Regions from separate parts of the Lacrimispora cavernae genome, predicted to be linked through region 1. Evidence: a T-box and tRNA genes for the amino acid it is inferred to sense, from the RefSeq annotation. Region 1 holds a T-box; the other holds one or more tRNA genes.
What was found. The T-box of region 1 lies ahead of pheS (phenylalanine--tRNA ligase subunit alpha). A T-box ahead of a tRNA ligase gene usually reads a tRNA of that ligase, here a tRNA-Phe.
Positions count from the first base shown of each region.

Region 2: it has a tRNA-Phe gene. The T-box ahead of pheS (phenylalanine--tRNA ligase subunit alpha) is inferred to sense a tRNA for this amino acid. The anticodon was not compared.

Region 1 covers NZ_CP157940.1:1,221,506-1,230,085, forward strand. The annotation lists gene ABFV83_RS05830 (LysR family transcriptional regulator) at 1-383, opposite strand, end outside; gene ABFV83_RS05835 (ABC transporter ATP-binding protein) at 497-2,227, shown strand; gene ABFV83_RS05840 (ABC transporter ATP-binding protein) at 2,229-3,974, shown strand; gene ABFV83_RS05845 (hypothetical protein) at 4,313-4,552, shown strand; T-box leader at 4,671-4,917, shown strand; gene pheS (phenylalanine--tRNA ligase subunit alpha) at 4,997-6,016, shown strand; gene pheT (phenylalanine--tRNA ligase subunit beta) at 6,035-8,455, shown strand.
Region 2 covers NZ_CP157940.1:3,866,286-3,874,865, reverse strand. The annotation lists gene ABFV83_RS18225 (hypothetical protein) at 30-254, opposite strand; gene ABFV83_RS18220 (rhodanese-like domain-containing protein) at 356-676, opposite strand; tRNA gene ABFV83_RS18215 (tRNA-Gly) at 1,144-1,214, opposite strand; tRNA gene ABFV83_RS18210 (tRNA-Phe) at 1,259-1,331, opposite strand; gene ABFV83_RS18205 (MBL fold metallo-hydrolase) at 1,535-2,428, opposite strand; gene ABFV83_RS18200 (DUF1848 domain-containing protein) at 2,551-3,486, opposite strand; gene ABFV83_RS18195 (desulfoferrodoxin family protein) at 3,728-4,120, shown strand; gene ABFV83_RS18190 (methyl-accepting chemotaxis protein) at 4,154-5,860, opposite strand; gene ABFV83_RS18185 (hypothetical protein) at 5,942-6,097, opposite strand; gene ABFV83_RS18180 (aspartate ammonia-lyase) at 6,290-7,735, opposite strand; gene ABFV83_RS18175 (LysR family transcriptional regulator) at 7,869-8,580, shown strand, end outside.

The sequences.
Region 1 (8,580 bases):
TCTGTGACCTCAAACCGTACCTTTGGATGGGTACAGCAGTATGCCTTTAAAAAGTCGTGGAGCATATTACCGGAAGAAGAGATGGTTCCCAGTTTTAAAACTCCATTGGAAGCAGCCTGGAAATGATGGAGTTCTTCCGCAATGGAATCCATCATGGACAGAATGTCTTTGGCTCTGGAATATAAAAAAGTTCCTGCTTCCGTCAGTTCCGTTTTTCTGGAACCGCGTTCAAAAAGCTTTACCCCAAGCTCCTCTTCCAGCAGAAAAATCTGCTTGCTTAAAGGCGGCTGGGATAATCCCAGCTTTTTGGCTGCGGCTGTAAAGCCTCCGGTTTCTGCAATTGTAGTAAAATAGTAAAGCTGCTTTGAATTAATTGGATTCATTGGGATATCCTCTATTTCATATTTAGTATTGTATTATTATACCAAACTGGTATAATGTTACAAGGTATTATTCCTAAAATATATTAAAATTTCAAAAGCGGAGGAATATTAGGATGAAAAAGCTCCTGAAATATTTAAAGGACTATAAGCTGGAAAGCGTTATGGGGCCGTTATTTAAGCTTCTGGAAGCCTGCTTTGAATTATTGGTGCCTCTTGTAATGGCAAAGGTGATCGACGTGGGGATCAAGTCCCAGAACATGCCTTATATCCTTAAGATGGGCGGATTATTGGTGGTGCTTGGCATTATAGGCCTTGCCTGCTCTATTACGGCCCAGTATTTTGCGGCAAAAGCAGCGGCAGGCTTTGGAACTTCTCTGCGAAATGATTTGTTTGCCCATATAGGCAGGCTCTCGTACCAGGAAATAGACTCCATTGGGACCGCTACCCTGATTACCCGTATAACCAGCGATGCCAATCAGGTTCAGTCGGGAGTGAATTTATTCCTCCGTCTGTTCCTTCGCTCTCCGTTTGTGGTATGCGGCGCCATGATCATGGCATTTACCATTAATGTCAGGACAGCTGTTATTTTTGCGGTGCTTATCCCCATTCTTTCCTTTGTGGTATTCGGCATTATGCTGATCAGCATCCCACTGTATAAAAAGGTGCAGAAGCAATTGGACCAGGTGCTTTTGGCTGTCAGAGAGAATCTTGAAGGAGTCCGAGTTATCCGTGCCTTTGACCGTCAGAATGATGAAATGCGCCGGTTTGATGAGGGAAATGGCCTTTTGGTACGTTTCCAGGTTTTTGTAGGTAAAATTGCAGCTTTAATGAACCCTCTTACCTATGTGATGATCAACCTAGGGATCATTGTTCTTATCAATGCCGGTGCCGGACAGGTCCAGAGGGGCATCATCACCCAGGGTGAAGTGATCGCGCTGGTAAATTACATGTCCCAGATTCTGGTGGAACTTGTAAAACTGGCAAATCTGATCATTACGATTTCAAAGTCCCTGGCCTGCGCCGGCCGGATAAGTGCTGTATTTGAACAGGAGCCTGCCATTACAGAAATCTCTCATGAGGCTGTGGAAGAGAAGCAGGGCGCGCCTAAAGTGGAATTTGACCGTATGACCTTTGCCTATGCAGGGGCCAAGGATGCGGCATTAAGCGGCTTGTCCTTTCGGGTCATGGAAGGGGAGACCATCGGAATCATCGGTGGAACAGGCTCCGGCAAGACCACTCTGGTAAATCTGATTCCCCGGTTTTATGAGGTTACAGAAGGTTACGTAAAGGTAGGGGGAGTTGATGTGAGACAATATCCTTTGGGCCAGCTTCGGGAGCTGGTTGGGATTGTCCCTCAAAAGGCAGTGCTTTTTAAAGGAAGCCTTAGGGAAAACATGAAGTGGGGGAAAAAGGAGGCAACGGACAGGGAGATTTATCAGGCTCTTTCCATTGCCCAGGCAAAGGATTTTGTAGAGGAAAAAGGGCAAGGGCTGGAACTCATGATCCAGGCGGGAGGAAAGAATCTTTCCGGCGGACAGCGGCAGAGGCTTGCCATTGCAAGGGCTTTGGTAAAAGATCCCCGGATCCTCATTATGGATGACAGTGCTTCCGCCCTGGATTTTGCTACCGATGCAAGGCTTAGAAAGGCAATTAAGGAAAGTACCGGGAATATGACCGTATTCCTGGTGTCCCAGAGAGCTTCCACCATTAAAAATGCAGACAGGATCCTGGTCCTTGATGACGGACAAATGGCAGGCTGGGGAACCCATGAGGAGCTGTTAACTTCCTGCCAGGTTTACCGGGAAATCTGCTTATCTCAGCTGTCGAAAGAGGAGGTGCAATAGCATGGACATAAATAGATACAAATTCACTGTCAAACGGATCCTTGGCTCCATTGGCCGTTATAAATGGGGAGTTGCTGCCTCCCTGGCCTGTGCTTTTGTCACGGTCCTGCTGACCTTGTACGTTCCCATCCTCACAGGCAGGGCCATTGACTGTATTGTGGGAGCAGGAGCAGTTGATTTTGCCGGTATGTGGTTGATTTTAAAGCAAATCGGAGTCATCATAGCAATAACAGCGGCAGCCCAGTGGCTTATGAGCCATATCAACAATCTGATTACCTACCGGGTGGTAAAGGATATCAGGACCCAGGCATTTAATAAGCTGGAGATCCTTCCTTTAAAATATATTGACTCCCATTCTCACGGAGATATTATAAACAGGATCATTGCGGATATCGATCAGTTCTCCGACGGGTTGTTAATGGGCTTTACCCAGCTCTTCACCGGAGTCCTCACTATTTTGGGAACATTGTTTTTCATGTTTTCCATGAATTCTGCCATAACGGTTGTGGTAGTGCTGGTAACGCCGGTTTCCCTATTTGCAGCCAGTTTTATTGCAAGAAAGACCTTCCGCATGTTCAAGATGCAGTCACAGACCAGAGGAGAGCTGACTTCTCTTGTGGAAGAGATGCTGGGAAATCAGAAGGTGGTGCAGGCTTTTGCCCATGAAGCCGATGCACAGGAGAAATTTGAAGATATCAATGAGGATTTGCGTGTCTGGAGCCTGAAAGCCACTTTCTTTTCATCCATTACCAATCCGGCGACCCGCTTTGTGAACAGCCTTGTTTATGCCAGCGTTGGAATTGCCGGTGCCTTTGCGGCTGTAAAGGGGCTTTTATCCATAGGACAGCTTTCCTGCTTTTTAAGCTATGCCAATCAATATACAAAGCCGTTTAATGAAATATCAGGAGTGATTACAGAGCTTCAAAACGCCCTTGCTTCTGCAACTCGTGTATTTGATCTGATCGACGAAGAGCCTCAAATCCCGGAGGAGCCTGACGCAGCAGTGCTCTGCAATGCAAAGGGAGAGGTATCCCTGGAGCATGTGTACTTTTCCTATAATCCGGATATCCAATTAATTGAGAATATGAATCTAAAGGTGCGGCCGGGACAGAGAGTTGCCATTGTAGGCCCCACCGGCTGCGGAAAAAGTACGGTGATCAATCTCCTCATGCGCTTTTATGATGTGGATTCCGGTTCTATCCGGGTGGATGGGACAGATGTGCGTCATATGACCAGACAAAGCTTAAGAACCAGTTACGGCATGGTGCTCCAGGAAACCTGGTTAAAGTCAGGGACAATTCGTGAAAATATCGCATACGGAAGGCCGGATGCGGCTGAGGAGGAGATCATTCTTGCAGCAAAGGAGGCTCATGCCCATGGCTTTATCAGGCGCATGCCGGAAGGATATGATACTGTCATAACGGAAGACGGAGGAAACTTATCCCAGGGCCAGAAGCAGCTTTTATGCATTGCAAGAGTCATGCTGTGTCTTCCGCCCATGCTGATCCTTGATGAAGCCACTTCTTCCATTGATACCAGAACCGAGATAAAAATACAGAAGGCTTTTGGAAAAATGATGGAGGGGCGTACCAGCTTTATTGTCGCCCACCGGCTTTCAACCATAAAAGAAGCGGATGTGATACTGGTCATGCGGGATGGCCACATCATTGAGCAGGGAACTCATGACAGTCTCATTTCCCAAAATGGATTTTATGCCCAGCTATATAACAGCCAATTTGCTGTGTAATTCCCATGAAAATGTAAAAAATAGCGCCAGAAAGCGATTCAAATCATGCTTTTCTGGCGCTATTATTATTTTTTTGTTATGAAACACTTTATAAATTTCGATATTCAATATAAAATAGCATTATAAAGGCGGTATGAATATGTCAGAGATTATTATGGAAGCTGGAAGGGCGGCCTCTTTCAGGCCCGTAAGAATTCCTTTGCAGTACACGGATAAAGGAAGGGGGTATGGATGATTTTTACGGTCGTATTACAGGAATGGATTAAGTTATTGATTCTGTAAAAGATATTGTAAAAATCTTGGCCGTATTTTATGGTTTAAAAGAACAGGGGGAAAAGATGAGTTTTTTAGATATTATATTGACGGGTGCACTGATAGCTGAGAGTGTACTTTTAATTTTGTTAGTCCATTTTTATAAAACTGAAAAAGAAAAAGTTCAGATTGAGAAAACAAAAAGAGCCGAAGATAAGGAGTATATTGATATTTTCATAGAGCACCTGGAAAAACGGGCTGAAACTTATGAAATACTCCTGGAATTTAAAAGAATTTTAGAAGAAGCTTATAAGGATGCTATTTAAAAAAGGAAAAAGGGCAGATACCCGCCTTATTTCATTCAGGTAGGATCCATACAAAAATAATCCTTGACATTTTGAACATCCGTTATTACAATGGTACGTAACGTTACAATTTAAAATATCAAATGCAATGAAGGTGTAAGTAAATCCTTATTTTCTTCCAGAGAGAAGGGGCCATCGGCTGTAAGCCCTTTTAAGTTCAGCTAAGAGATTGAATTTCCCACCGAAGCAGCATGATTGAAACCAGCGGCAGTTTAGGCGGCCGGTCTGGCGGGTAAGTCATGACGTTAATACACGTTACGTATACCGAGTGCCTGTGTGATGCACAGGAATCAGGGTGGTACCGCGAATATAGCTTCGTCCCTTTTTGGGGCGGAGCTTTTTTTAGTTCATTTTACTGTTAAAGCAGTAAATATAAAATTTGATTATGGAAAGAAGGAGAGCACGATGAAGGACCAATTGGAGAAAATCAAACAGGAAGCATTAAGGCAGATTGAAGCTTCCGATGCGCTGGAAAAACTGAACGACATTAAGGTCGCCTATCTTGGAAAAAAGGGTGAGCTGACCAGTGTATTAAAGAGTATGAAGGATGTTGCTCCGGAAGACAGACCAAAGGTGGGGCAGATGGTAAATGATGCCCGGACCCTGATCGAGGGAAAATTAGAGGAGGCCATGTCCGCCCTGCAAAAAAAAGCCAGAGAAGAACAGCTGAAAAAAGAAGTGATTGATGTGACCCTTCCCGGCAGACGAAATAAAGTAGGCCACACCCATCCCAATACCATTGCACTGGAAGAGGTTGAAAGAATTTTCATTGGCATGGGATATGAGGTCATTGAAGGACCGGAGGTGGAATACGACTCCTATAACTTTGAAAAATTAAATATACCCAAGAATCATCCGGCAAGAGATGAACAGGATACCTTTTATATCAGCGACAACATCGTATTAAGAAGCCAGACCTCACCGGTTCAGGTAAGGACCATGGAAAAGGGCAAGCTGCCGATCCGCATGCTGGCTCCCGGCCGTGTATTCCGGTCAGATGAGGTGGATGCAACCCATTCTCCCTCCTTCCACCAGATTGAAGGACTTGTGATTGATAAAAATATCACATTTGCAGATTTAAAGGGAACCCTTGCAGAGTTTGCAAGAGAGCTTTTTGGCCTGGATACAAAGGTGAAATTCCGTCCACACCATTTTCCATTTACAGAACCAAGTGCGGAGATGGATGTTACCTGCTTTAAATGCGGAGGAAAAGGCTGCCGTTTCTGCAAAGGTTCTGGCTGGATTGAGATTCTTGGCTGCGGCATGGTCCATCCGAATGTGCTTACAATGAGCGGTATTGATCCAAATGAATATACCGGCTTTGCTTTTGGCGTTGGGTTGGAGCGGATTGCCCTGTTAAAATATGAAATTGATGACATGAGATTATTATATGAAAACGACATCAGATTCTTAAAGCAGTTTTAAGGAAAGGGAGATAGATCAATGAATACACCATTATCATGGATTAAAGCATACGTTCCGGATTTAGACGTAATGGCCCAGGAATATACAGATGCAATGACGCTTACCGGAACAAAGGTTGAGGGCTATGTAGACCTGGATAAAAACTTAGAGAAAATTGTAGTTGGACAGATATTATCCATAGAGCGTCATCCGGATGCGGATAAGTTAATCATCTGTCAGGTCAATGTTGGAGCGGAAACCGTACAGATCGTCACTGGCGCATCCAATGTAAAGACCGGAGATAAGATTCCTGTGGTATTAGATGGGGGAAAGGTGGCAGGAGGCCATGACGGCGGTCCTCTTCCGGAAGAAGGAATTAAGATCAAAAAGGGGAAGCTTAGAGGGATCGAATCCTGCGGAATGATGTGTTCCATTGAAGAACTGGGATTTTCCAGTGAAATGTATCCGGATGCTCCGGAAAGCGGAATTTACATTTTGCCTGAGGATACGGAAACAGGTGCTGATGCCATTGAGGTGCTGGGCCTCCGTGATTCCGTATTTGAATACGAAATCACCTCAAACCGTGTGGACTGCTACAGTGTAATAGGAATTGCAAGAGAAGCGGCTGCAACCTTTCATAAGACCTTTGTACCTCCGGTGGTAACGGCTACAGGCAACAGCGAGGATATCCATAACTATCTGAAGGTATCCGTAGAGGACAGCAGCCTTTGTCCCCGCTACTGCGCAAGAATGGTAAAAAATATCAAGCTCGCTCCTTCCCCGGTCTGGATGCAGAGACGCCTTGCCGCATGCGGAGTCCGCCCCATTAATAATATCGTGGACATTACAAATTATGTGATGGAAGAGTACGGACAGCCAATGCATGCCTTTGATTATGACCTGCTTGCAAATTATGAGATCATTGTAAAACGCGCGAAAGAAGGCGACACCTTCCAGACCCTTGACGGACAGGAAAGAAAGCTGGACAGCACCATTCTCATGATCAACGATGGGGAAAAGGCGGTAGGAATCGCCGGTATCATGGGAGGAGAGAACTCCAAGATCACCGATGAGGTGAATACCATGGTGTTTGAAAGTGCCTGCTTTGATGGAACCAATATCCGGCTTTCTTCCAAAAAAGTTGGATTAAGGACCGATGCTTCCGGCAAGTTTGAAAAAGGGCTTGACCCAAACAACGCCGAAGAAGCGATTAACCGCGCCTGTCAGCTGATTGAAGAGCTGGGAGCAGGAGAAGTCGTAGGCGGCATGATCGACATCTATCCGTCCAGGCGGGAAGGAAAAAGACTTCCCTTTGAGCCGGAAAAGATGAACAGACTTCTGGGAACTGAGATCGAACCGGAAACAATGCTTGGATACTTTAAAAAGCTGGATTTGGGATATGATGAAGGGGCAGGTGAAATCCTCATTCCTACCTTCCGCCAGGATTTAGGCTGTATGGCAGATCTGGCTGAGGAAGTTGCCAGATTCTTTGGATATGACAAGATCCCCGTATCCCTGCCCACAGGTGAGGCGACCACCGGCAAACTGTCCTATAAATTAAGAATAGAAGAGGCAGCCAGAGAAGTGGCGGAGTTCTGTGGATTTTCCCAGGGAATGACCTATTCCTTTGAAAGCCCCAAGGTATTTGACCGGCTGCTGATTCCGGATGACAGTCCTCTTCGTGTGACGGTGAATATATTAAATCCTTTGGGAGAGGATTTCAGCGTTATGAGGACCTCCCCTCTTCATGGAATGTTAAACTCTTTATCCACTAACTACAACCGCCGGAATAAGAATGTCCGCCTTTATGAGCTGGCCAATATTTATCTTCCAAAGGCGCTTCCATTAACAGAGCTTCCTGATGAAAGAATGCAGTTTACCCTGGGCTTTTATGGGGATGGGGATTTCTTTGATATGAAGGGCGTTGTTGAAGAATTCTTCGATAAGACGGGAATGCACAAAAAGCCTCATTATGATCCAAAGGGCGGAAAAACATTCCTTCATCCAGGGAGACAGGCAGATATTATTTATGATGGAGTGACCATCGGATATCTGGGAGAGGTTCATCCGGAGGTGGCTGACAACTATAAGATCGGGGAACGGGCCTATGTGGCTGTGATCGATATGCCATCCATGATCCCGTTTACAAGTTTTGACCGGAAATACACCGGAATTGCAAAATATCCGGCTGTTACCAGGGATATCAGCATGGTGGTTCCAAAGGAAATTCTGGTTGGACAGATCGAAGAGATCATCGATCAGCGTGGCGGAAAGATATTGGAAAGCTATGAGCTTTTCGATATTTATGAAGGAACCCAGATTTTATCTGGATATAAGTCTGTTGCCTATTCCATCACCTTCCGCGCAGGTGATCATACCCTGGAGGAGCAGGAGGTTCTTGCTGTTATGAAAAAAATCCTTAACGGATTACAGGGACTGGGAATTGAACTTCGGGCATAAAAGCCGTTTAACGTGTAAATTAATTAGGAAAGATGTCGGGATGAAAGGAAAATCATCCTGGCATCTTTTTTCTTTCGTACCTGCATGGAACTGGTAAATTCCGTCAATCCTTACGGTAAGAATGT
Region 2 (8,580 bases), 1.8 Mb from region 1:
ATACTGCTTTTATATCTTAACGGATTGGCTTATAAAAGCCCATGGGTTATGCACTCAGCCAAACAGGACTTACTTGCAGCAATCTGAGGAAGAACTTTAATACACTGCCTTACCGTAACAGGCTTTTCAACTATCACATGCTTTAAAAGCTCATCAATTATTTCGTCAATCCGGTTATCCCTGTCCCATTTGGTATTGGCAGCAATCAGGATGATCCCTCTGGTTCTGACATCTGAGTTCGAGTCTTGAAGCATTTGTGCGAAAGTGTCAAAATACGGGTAAACAGCATCGGAACGGTCACATTCCTCCTCAAGCTGCTTTAAGCATTGATAAGCATACGTATGATCTTGATTCCTTATTTTATTCCCTTTGCCAGTTTGCCGCGATAATCCGCGATCCCGCCTATATCTGTAACGGAATAACCATTGGTCCGAAGATAAATGCAGGCCTGTCTGCTGCGTGCTCCGCTGCGGCAATAAACAAAAACTGGATTGTTTTTGTTAAGCTGAATGGATTCCAACTGCTCCAGAGGTAAATTAACGCTGCCGGGAACATGGCCATCGGCGTATTCCTGTACCGTACGCACATCCAGCAATACGGCACCAGGCGTGTGGTTTGCCTGCTCAACTGCTGAGGCAAAATCCGATCGGTTAGAAAAAAAGTTAAATATACTCATTTAAACATCTCCTTCTTATTTTAAATAATTCTTTTTACGATGCCTTTATTATATCGGTTTTATGGCAATGTCTCAGTGACATTGTTACACAAATAAGAATTATTCCTGATTTAAAAAAAGAAACAAAAGAGCAAGATTTCATCTCCCCAACGCGTCCCGCCTGATTATACTTGAAAATCCTCCGGTCATTCGTGCAAAATTTTAGCGAAGCTAAATTTGTTCCAGTATTATTATGACAGATAAGCATAAATATTTACCACATCATAATTATATTTTTATCATTAATTTTCTGCATAAGCCTTCGCCGCTTCTGTTGCATATCCTTTTCTTCGATAGGTGCTTCCAATAAAATAAGTAATCCCTATTTCATTCAAATCTATCTTTCGTTCTGGGCTATCTAAATATAACATAAAAAATCAGGCTAAAACAGATACAACCTTGCATCTATTTTAGCCTGATAACCTTAAAGCGGGTGATGGGAATCGAACCCACGTATCTAGCTTGGAAGGCTAGTGTTCTACCATTGAACTACACCCGCAGGGAATTTCCGAAGATATTTCAAAGGTGCTTCGAAAAGCACAATGCCCAAAGCCGGAATCGAACCAGCGACACGAGGATTTTCAGTCCTCTGCTCTACCAACTGAGCTATCTGGGCATAATCACCTGCAACATGAACAATTTTACAAGATTTCTCTTCTCTTGTCAAGCTAAGTTTTCTAATTTATGTCAAAAAAACATAATTCTAAGTAAAATTTTCCTCTTTCATCTGCTGCGCCAGATACTCATCTGACGCAGTTTCCAAATCAAAACATACCACATGCCTGCTCAAAACTTATACACCTTGAATATCTCCTGATTTTACACATTGAACCCAATATTTGTTTTCCAAAGCAGTTGTCCATTTTCGAAAATCACTGCAATCCGCCCCGTATCCTTTAACCAGGAAAGATAAGAGCGAACGGTACTGCCAACAAGCACATACTGCTCAAAATTCATCTCCAGACCATAATCATTAAAAAGCTGTTGTAAGACTTTCTCAAAGATAACCGGCTTCTTACAAATTTCAAGTATCCTGTCTGCTATTTCATGAACCTTGTCAATGTTAATCTGAGCCAGGGGGGCGATGTTGTCCGTCACTTCTGCGTGGGCAGGTACAAAAACCTTTGCTTTCAGGGTCTTCACCATTTCCAGGGTTTCAAGGTAAGCAGATACATCATAGAGAAACCCGATTTGATATTTATCCAGGGTCTCTTTGCTTGATAAACAATCTGCCAGATAAACAACATCATCCACATCTCTAAAACCCACCATATCAAAGAAATGGCCGGGAAGCCGAATGGCGCTCAGACCCTTTGGAAGAACATCATCAGTAAGATATTCCGCACTGCTTTCCTGCGCCATCAGAAATTTGTGCCGCAAGTCCTTTGGAGGGAACCCGCCATACAAAAAGGACGGTTCAAGAAGCGTATGATTTGTAAAGTCGCATTCAATACCTGGTGCATAAATTTTGCATCCGGTTTGATTCTGCAAATACTTATTGCCGCCGATATGATCGGCATTGGAATGAGTATTATATATTGCTGTCAGCCGCCAGCCATTGGCATCCAGTATCTGCCTGACTTTTCGCCCTGCATCCTTATCACTTCCACTGTCAATAAGGCATACATCCGTATCGTTAAGCTTAACAATCCCAATTTTTGCCGGACTTTGAACGTAATAACTATTTGTACTAACCTGATTTAACTCATACATTTGTAAAATCTCCTGTCATCAGAAATCCTTTTAATAACAAATTATACCAGACTTCACACCGCAATTTCCACACAATTTTATAAACTTTGTAATGGATCCGGTATTCTAAGAAATGATCTTGTTCATAAAAAAGGAAGAGTCGGTTCTTCCCGGGCAGACCTGCATTTCCGCTGCGTGATCTTATCCTCTTTTTCTACCCTTCCGCATAGCAGGGGGCTATGCACATCATATAAAGTCCTCTTCCTATTCACTGCTTCAACGCTGTCATTGGCATAGCAATACCTGCACCCGGCAAGGCAGGTGTCATAGGTTCCCACCTCAACACTTTCCAGGCATCCGCATTCCATTCTCTGGTTTTTATCCTTTCTCCGGCATACCGGACCGCCTGTTAAATGTTCCGCCATAACGGGATCAATGCAGCTTCCCCGGAAAATTCCAACAGAGCTTAAATCTGCTTTTTCCGCACACGCTTCAATTCTAAGCCCGTAACCTCCTGCAATCACGGCCAGCCTTCCACCAAGCTTCTTCATCCCCTCTTCGTCCAGTTCTTCTACCGGGATTCCCTTCATGTTACGCTCTGTTTTTCCATACTTGTCCAGAAAACTGATCACTACCTTTTCTGTTAAACCGCATAACCCCCTGGCGATTTCCTCAAAAGCCCGCAAATGGTATTCTTCCCTGTACCGGTCGTTAAGGAATATGGGATCATACCGCCAGACCATACGGTCCCTTCCCACCTGTTCTGCCGTATTCCGGAAAATTTCAATCAGACGTCTTTTATCCGGCAGGCCAGGTTCAATATCTTTCCCGTATCCAGTCAATGTGAATTGGATATAAAAAGGAATGCTCCCCAGCTCCCCTATCCGTCCCATCATTGGTTCCGGGTTTTTCGTCCAGAAAACCATAAGTTCCACCTGCTCCGGGGAAAGATCGATCCGGCTGATCTGGCGGCTGTTCATGGGATTCTTTACATATAGATACCCTTCTTTTAACCTGTCAAAAAACCAATCCGGATAAAACTGCGGAATATCAGTCCGCCTGCTGACACTGAGTATCATCTCATCTTACTCCTGTCTCTTCTTAATAAAACCATTATAAGCCACCAATGTGTCCGCTTCAACGGCTTTAAACCATGTTTTTTAAGATCATGGCATCCTTTGGATAAAGTTGGCATAATGGTTCGGCTCCTATCTGGGAATTCTGATAAATGAATTGAAGCATGTTACATCAATGCCTGCAATAATACCCATTTATATTGATATGAGATAAAAAAGAAGAATTTGTGATTGGAGGATCCCCATGAAAAACGAACCTGTATTTTTAACCGACAAAAACCATAACGTCATTCTGGAAGCCATTGCCGGAACTCCCAACGCTGCACTCCCGGACAGCTTGAAACCTTTTGAAATATTAGAGCCTAATACCTCGGATGGAGCCGCAGAAAAGCATGCCCCGGTCATTGAAACAGAAGGAAATCATGTGACCGTAAAGGTAGGCAGCGCGTTCCATCCCATGACTGAGGATCACAACATTGCCTGGGTCTGCCTGCAGACAACGGCAGGCAGCGTTATGAGGGTAAGCTTAAGTCCGGACTGTGAACCGGTGGCCCGCTTTACACTGGAAAACGGCGATTCTCCAAAGGCCGCTTTCGCCTACTGCAATCTTCATGGATTCTGGAAAACAGAGGCATAACAAAAAAAGCCTTCCCAACCGGGATTGGCTTTTTTAATTACTCTCAAACAAGTTGAACTTTGCAACCTCCTGCTTTAACGCCTGTGCCTGTGCCGCCAGTTCTTCACTGGAAGCCGAGCTTTCCTCCGCTGCTGCATTGGACTGGACAACGGCAGATACCTGGGACAGCCCTTTTAAGATCTGCTCCATAGCCTTGGCCTGTTCCAGAGTGGATGATTCAATTTCCTCCATGACCTGTTCCACAAGAATGGATTTATCTGCAATCTCCTTAAGGATTCCTGCGGTCTCATCCGTCTGTCTTTTTCCCTCTGATACCGCCTTTACCGTATTCTCAATCAGTTTGGCAGTCTGTTTTGCCGCATCAGCGGATTTGGCTGACAGGTTCCGCACCTCCCCTGCAACCACCGCAAACCCCTGGCCCCCACTTCCGGCCCGGGCTGCTTCAACGGCTGCGTTTAAAGCCAGTATGTTGGTCTGAAATGCAATGTCCTCAATCATTTTTGTGATGCCGGATATTTTCTCAGAAGACAGGCTTACCTCTTCCATAGCGGAATGAAGGCTCTGCATATGCCGGTTTCCTGCACTGACCCTTGATCCGGATTGCTTTACATAATCGGAAGCCTTCCGTACATGCTCTGAATTCTTTTCTGTCATTTCCGAAACATTAACAATGGAAGCATTTAATACTTCCACCGTTGCCGCCTGCATGGCTGCTCCGGAAGCAAGAGCCTGGGAGGCGCCGGAAACCTGTTCTGCTCCGGAATTGACCTCCTGGGCGGAGGAACGGATGTTTAATATGATATCATTTAAGCGGGAAGCGATCATTTCCATGGAACTTCGTATTCCGTTAAATTCACCTGGATATTCACAATTACTTTGAACCGTAAGGTTGCCACAGGAGACCTGCTGTAAAAATCCGGAAATATCATAGATGATATCCCGGTATTTCCCTGCCATTTCATTGACCTTTTCTCCGATTCCCCCTATTTCGTCGTGACGTTTCATATGCAGTTCAATGCTCAAATCTCCGGCAGATAACTGATCAATGGAATCAACCACCTGCCCGATGGGCTTTGTTATCCGGTCCGTGATCCGAAACATGACAAAAACCGCAAGTATCAGGGAAACAGCTCCCAAAATGACAGCATTTAACATGGAGGTTATAACACCGGACATAAATTCCGATTCCGAAGCGGTCACATTCACCGACCAGCCATTGGTGCCTTTCACAGGAGCATAGGAACCAAATCTGTTATCTCCGTTCCAGTGATAAAATCCAAAGCCGTTTTCCCCAGCCGCCATTGCGGTTTCCAGTTTTGCGATTTCTCCATAAGCGGCTTGATCTTTCTTTGCCGCCTCTGCATCATTTTGCCGGGATAATACCAGAGAAAAATCCTCGTGGGCCACTTTCGTACCTTCCTGATTTAAAATATAGGTACTTCCCGTATCTCCAAGCTTCGTATCCTGGATCATTTCCTGGAAAACAGAATAAGGAAATTCAATCATAATGACCAGATCATCATAAGGGTATGCATATTCAAAGAAAGCGGAATCCTTATGAATCATGGGGTCGGATAAAAAGGGAGTTCCGTTTTTGGCCTGGAGGTATGCATTGTCCTGTTCATAGGATTTTCCATTGACAACAGAGGTCCCGTCAGATGAAATAATATCGATGTTATTAAGTCCGTACTGGGAACATGATATCCGTAAGAATATATTGATGCTGCCCTCTTTTTGCACATTTCCCTTCATATAAAGGGCGATTGATTCGGATATGATGGAATACTCCTCCAGCTTCTGAGTTATTTTTTCAGAAACCAGTTACGAAGTTTCCTTTAAGCTCTTGGCCAAGGATCTCCGGGTCGTATGATAGGTCAGATAAATGGAGCCTATGGACAGTACGAATACAATGCAGATGATACATCCAATGGTGAATGTTACCAGTTCCTTTTTTATTCCCTTGTATTTCCTTTTCATATTATGTTATCCTCCGATATCCATTTTACCCCTCTGTCATTACAATTACAGCGGTCTAATGCGTATATCGGCAAATTTTCAGATAACTATATATATTTTACCAATGTTTTACATTTATTTAGGCTATTTTTTACAAACTGGGCAAACAGTGTCCTGTAAAATGATTTTCGCCTTGTTTTCTCTATTGCGTATCTATGCCTCCCGTTTTTTGTTTAATAATAAATTTTTGCCTGATATCCCTGGCTCTGTCATATGTACCGGATCTAATATGAGGTCCAGTTCTTCTTCACTTATAAGTTTTTCCTGCAGAATTAATGTTCTTACGGATTTGCCGCTATTCATGGCTTTCTTAGCAATATCTGCCGCTTTTTGGTACCCAACATGGGGACAAATCGCTGTGATGATTCCCACACTGTTTTCTACTAAATAACGGCATCTTGTTTCATTAGCCGTAATACCGGATACGCAGTTATCTACAAATGTCTGTACGGCATAGGCAAGAGTGTCAATCGACTGGAACATACAATAAAAAATAATCGGTTCAAATGCATTTAATTCTAATTGTCCGGCTTCTGCGGCCATGGTGATGGTTACATCATTGCCTATAATATTAAAGGCCACCTGATTTACAACTTCGGGAATAACCGGATTTACTTTGCCGGGCATGATTGATGAACCATTTTGCTTAGCAGGAAGGTTGATTTCCTGAAAGCCTGTTCTTGGTCCGGAAGACATCAGGCGAAGATCATTGGCAATTTTAGACAGTGTTACAGCGCAGGCCTTGACTGCACCTGATACGGCAACGAAAGAGTCAAGATTTTGTGTTGCATCGATCAAATCTGAAGCCTGCACCAATTCCATATTTGACACCTTGGCTAAATTAGGCACAATACGTTTCAAATAACTCACATCTGCATTGATACCTGTCCCTATAGCTGTTCCGCCCATATTTAAAGTACACATTTCTTCCATGGCTTTGTCCATGCGGCGGATATCACGCATAATTGCTGTTGAATAGGCTGTAAACTCCTGGCCCAGCCGAATGGGAACTGCATCCTGCATCTGGGTGCGTCCCATCTTTAAGACATGGTCAAATTCGACAGCTTTTTCACAAAATGCTTTATTCAGCCGGAGAAGTTCTTTTTTCAAATTTTTAAGAAGTCTTAATGAAGTCATTTTCCCGGCGCTTGGAATGACATCATTTGTGGACTGGCCGCAGTTTACATGATCATTGGGATTCACAATGGAATAATCGCCTTTTTGTCCGCCCAGAAGTTCAATGGCCCGGTTGGCTATCACTTCATTGGCATTCATATTCAGAGAAGTTCCTGCTCCGCCCTGGATCGGATCAACGATAAAGTCTTTATGGAATTTTCCAGCCAGAATTTCATCACATGCCTGAACAATGGCTTCTGCAGTTTTTTTGTCCAGAAGATTGATCTCAAGATTGGTAATTGCTGCTGCTTTTTTTATGTAAGCAAGGCTGTTAATGATTTCAGGGTGAATGTTGAGACCGGTAATATGAAAGTTTTCTGCCGCACGAAGTGATTGTACGCCATAATACACATTCCCCGGTACACCTTTGACTCCTATGGAATCCTTTTCTATCCGGTAATCTTTGTTATTTTTATTATCCAATGATATATCCTCCATAATTGGCAAAATGCCATTTTGTATTGTATTTATTATAGAATTTATATATAATATAATCAAATACGTATATTTCTATAACAAGTATAACTTTAGAGTTATATAACCAAATGGGAGGTTCATGATGTTTAAGGGAATGGATTATGTATACATGGTGTACAAAGAACAAAGTTTTTCCAACGCAGCAAAAAAATTATTTATCTCTCAGCCTTCCCTAAGCGCTACCATAAAAAGAATAGAAAATAAAATCGGCTATCCGATTTTTGACAGAAGTACAAAGCCTTTGACTCTGACGGAATGTGGAGAAAAATATATTAAGTCTGTGGAGGAAATGCTTTTTATTGAAAGTGACTTTTACAACTTTGTGAATGACTGGGGAGATTTGAAAATTGGAAAGCTGGTCCTGGGAGGAAGCAGCCTTTTTTCTTCATGGGTACTGCCTCCTTTAATTGGCGAATTTACCCGGCGCTTTCCAATGGTTAAGGTGGAGCTGATTGAAGAGAGCACAGCCGCATTGGCATCCTATCTCCAAAATGGCAGAATTGATTTGATGATTGATAATTGTTCTCTGGACAAAGCCATATTTGACAGCCGCATTTACAAAAAAGAACATTTGCTTCTGGCTGTGCCGAAAACCTTTGAAATTAACCGGGAAGCAAAGCAGTACCAGGTTCCGGTAAAACGGATTCTTGATGGTTCCTTTTTGGAAGAAAATATTAGACCGGCACCGCTTAAACTGTTTGAAAAAGAGCCATTTATTATGCTGAAGCCTGAGAACGATACAAGGAAGCGCGCAATAGAAATTCTGCAGGAGTACGACATTGCTCCAGAAA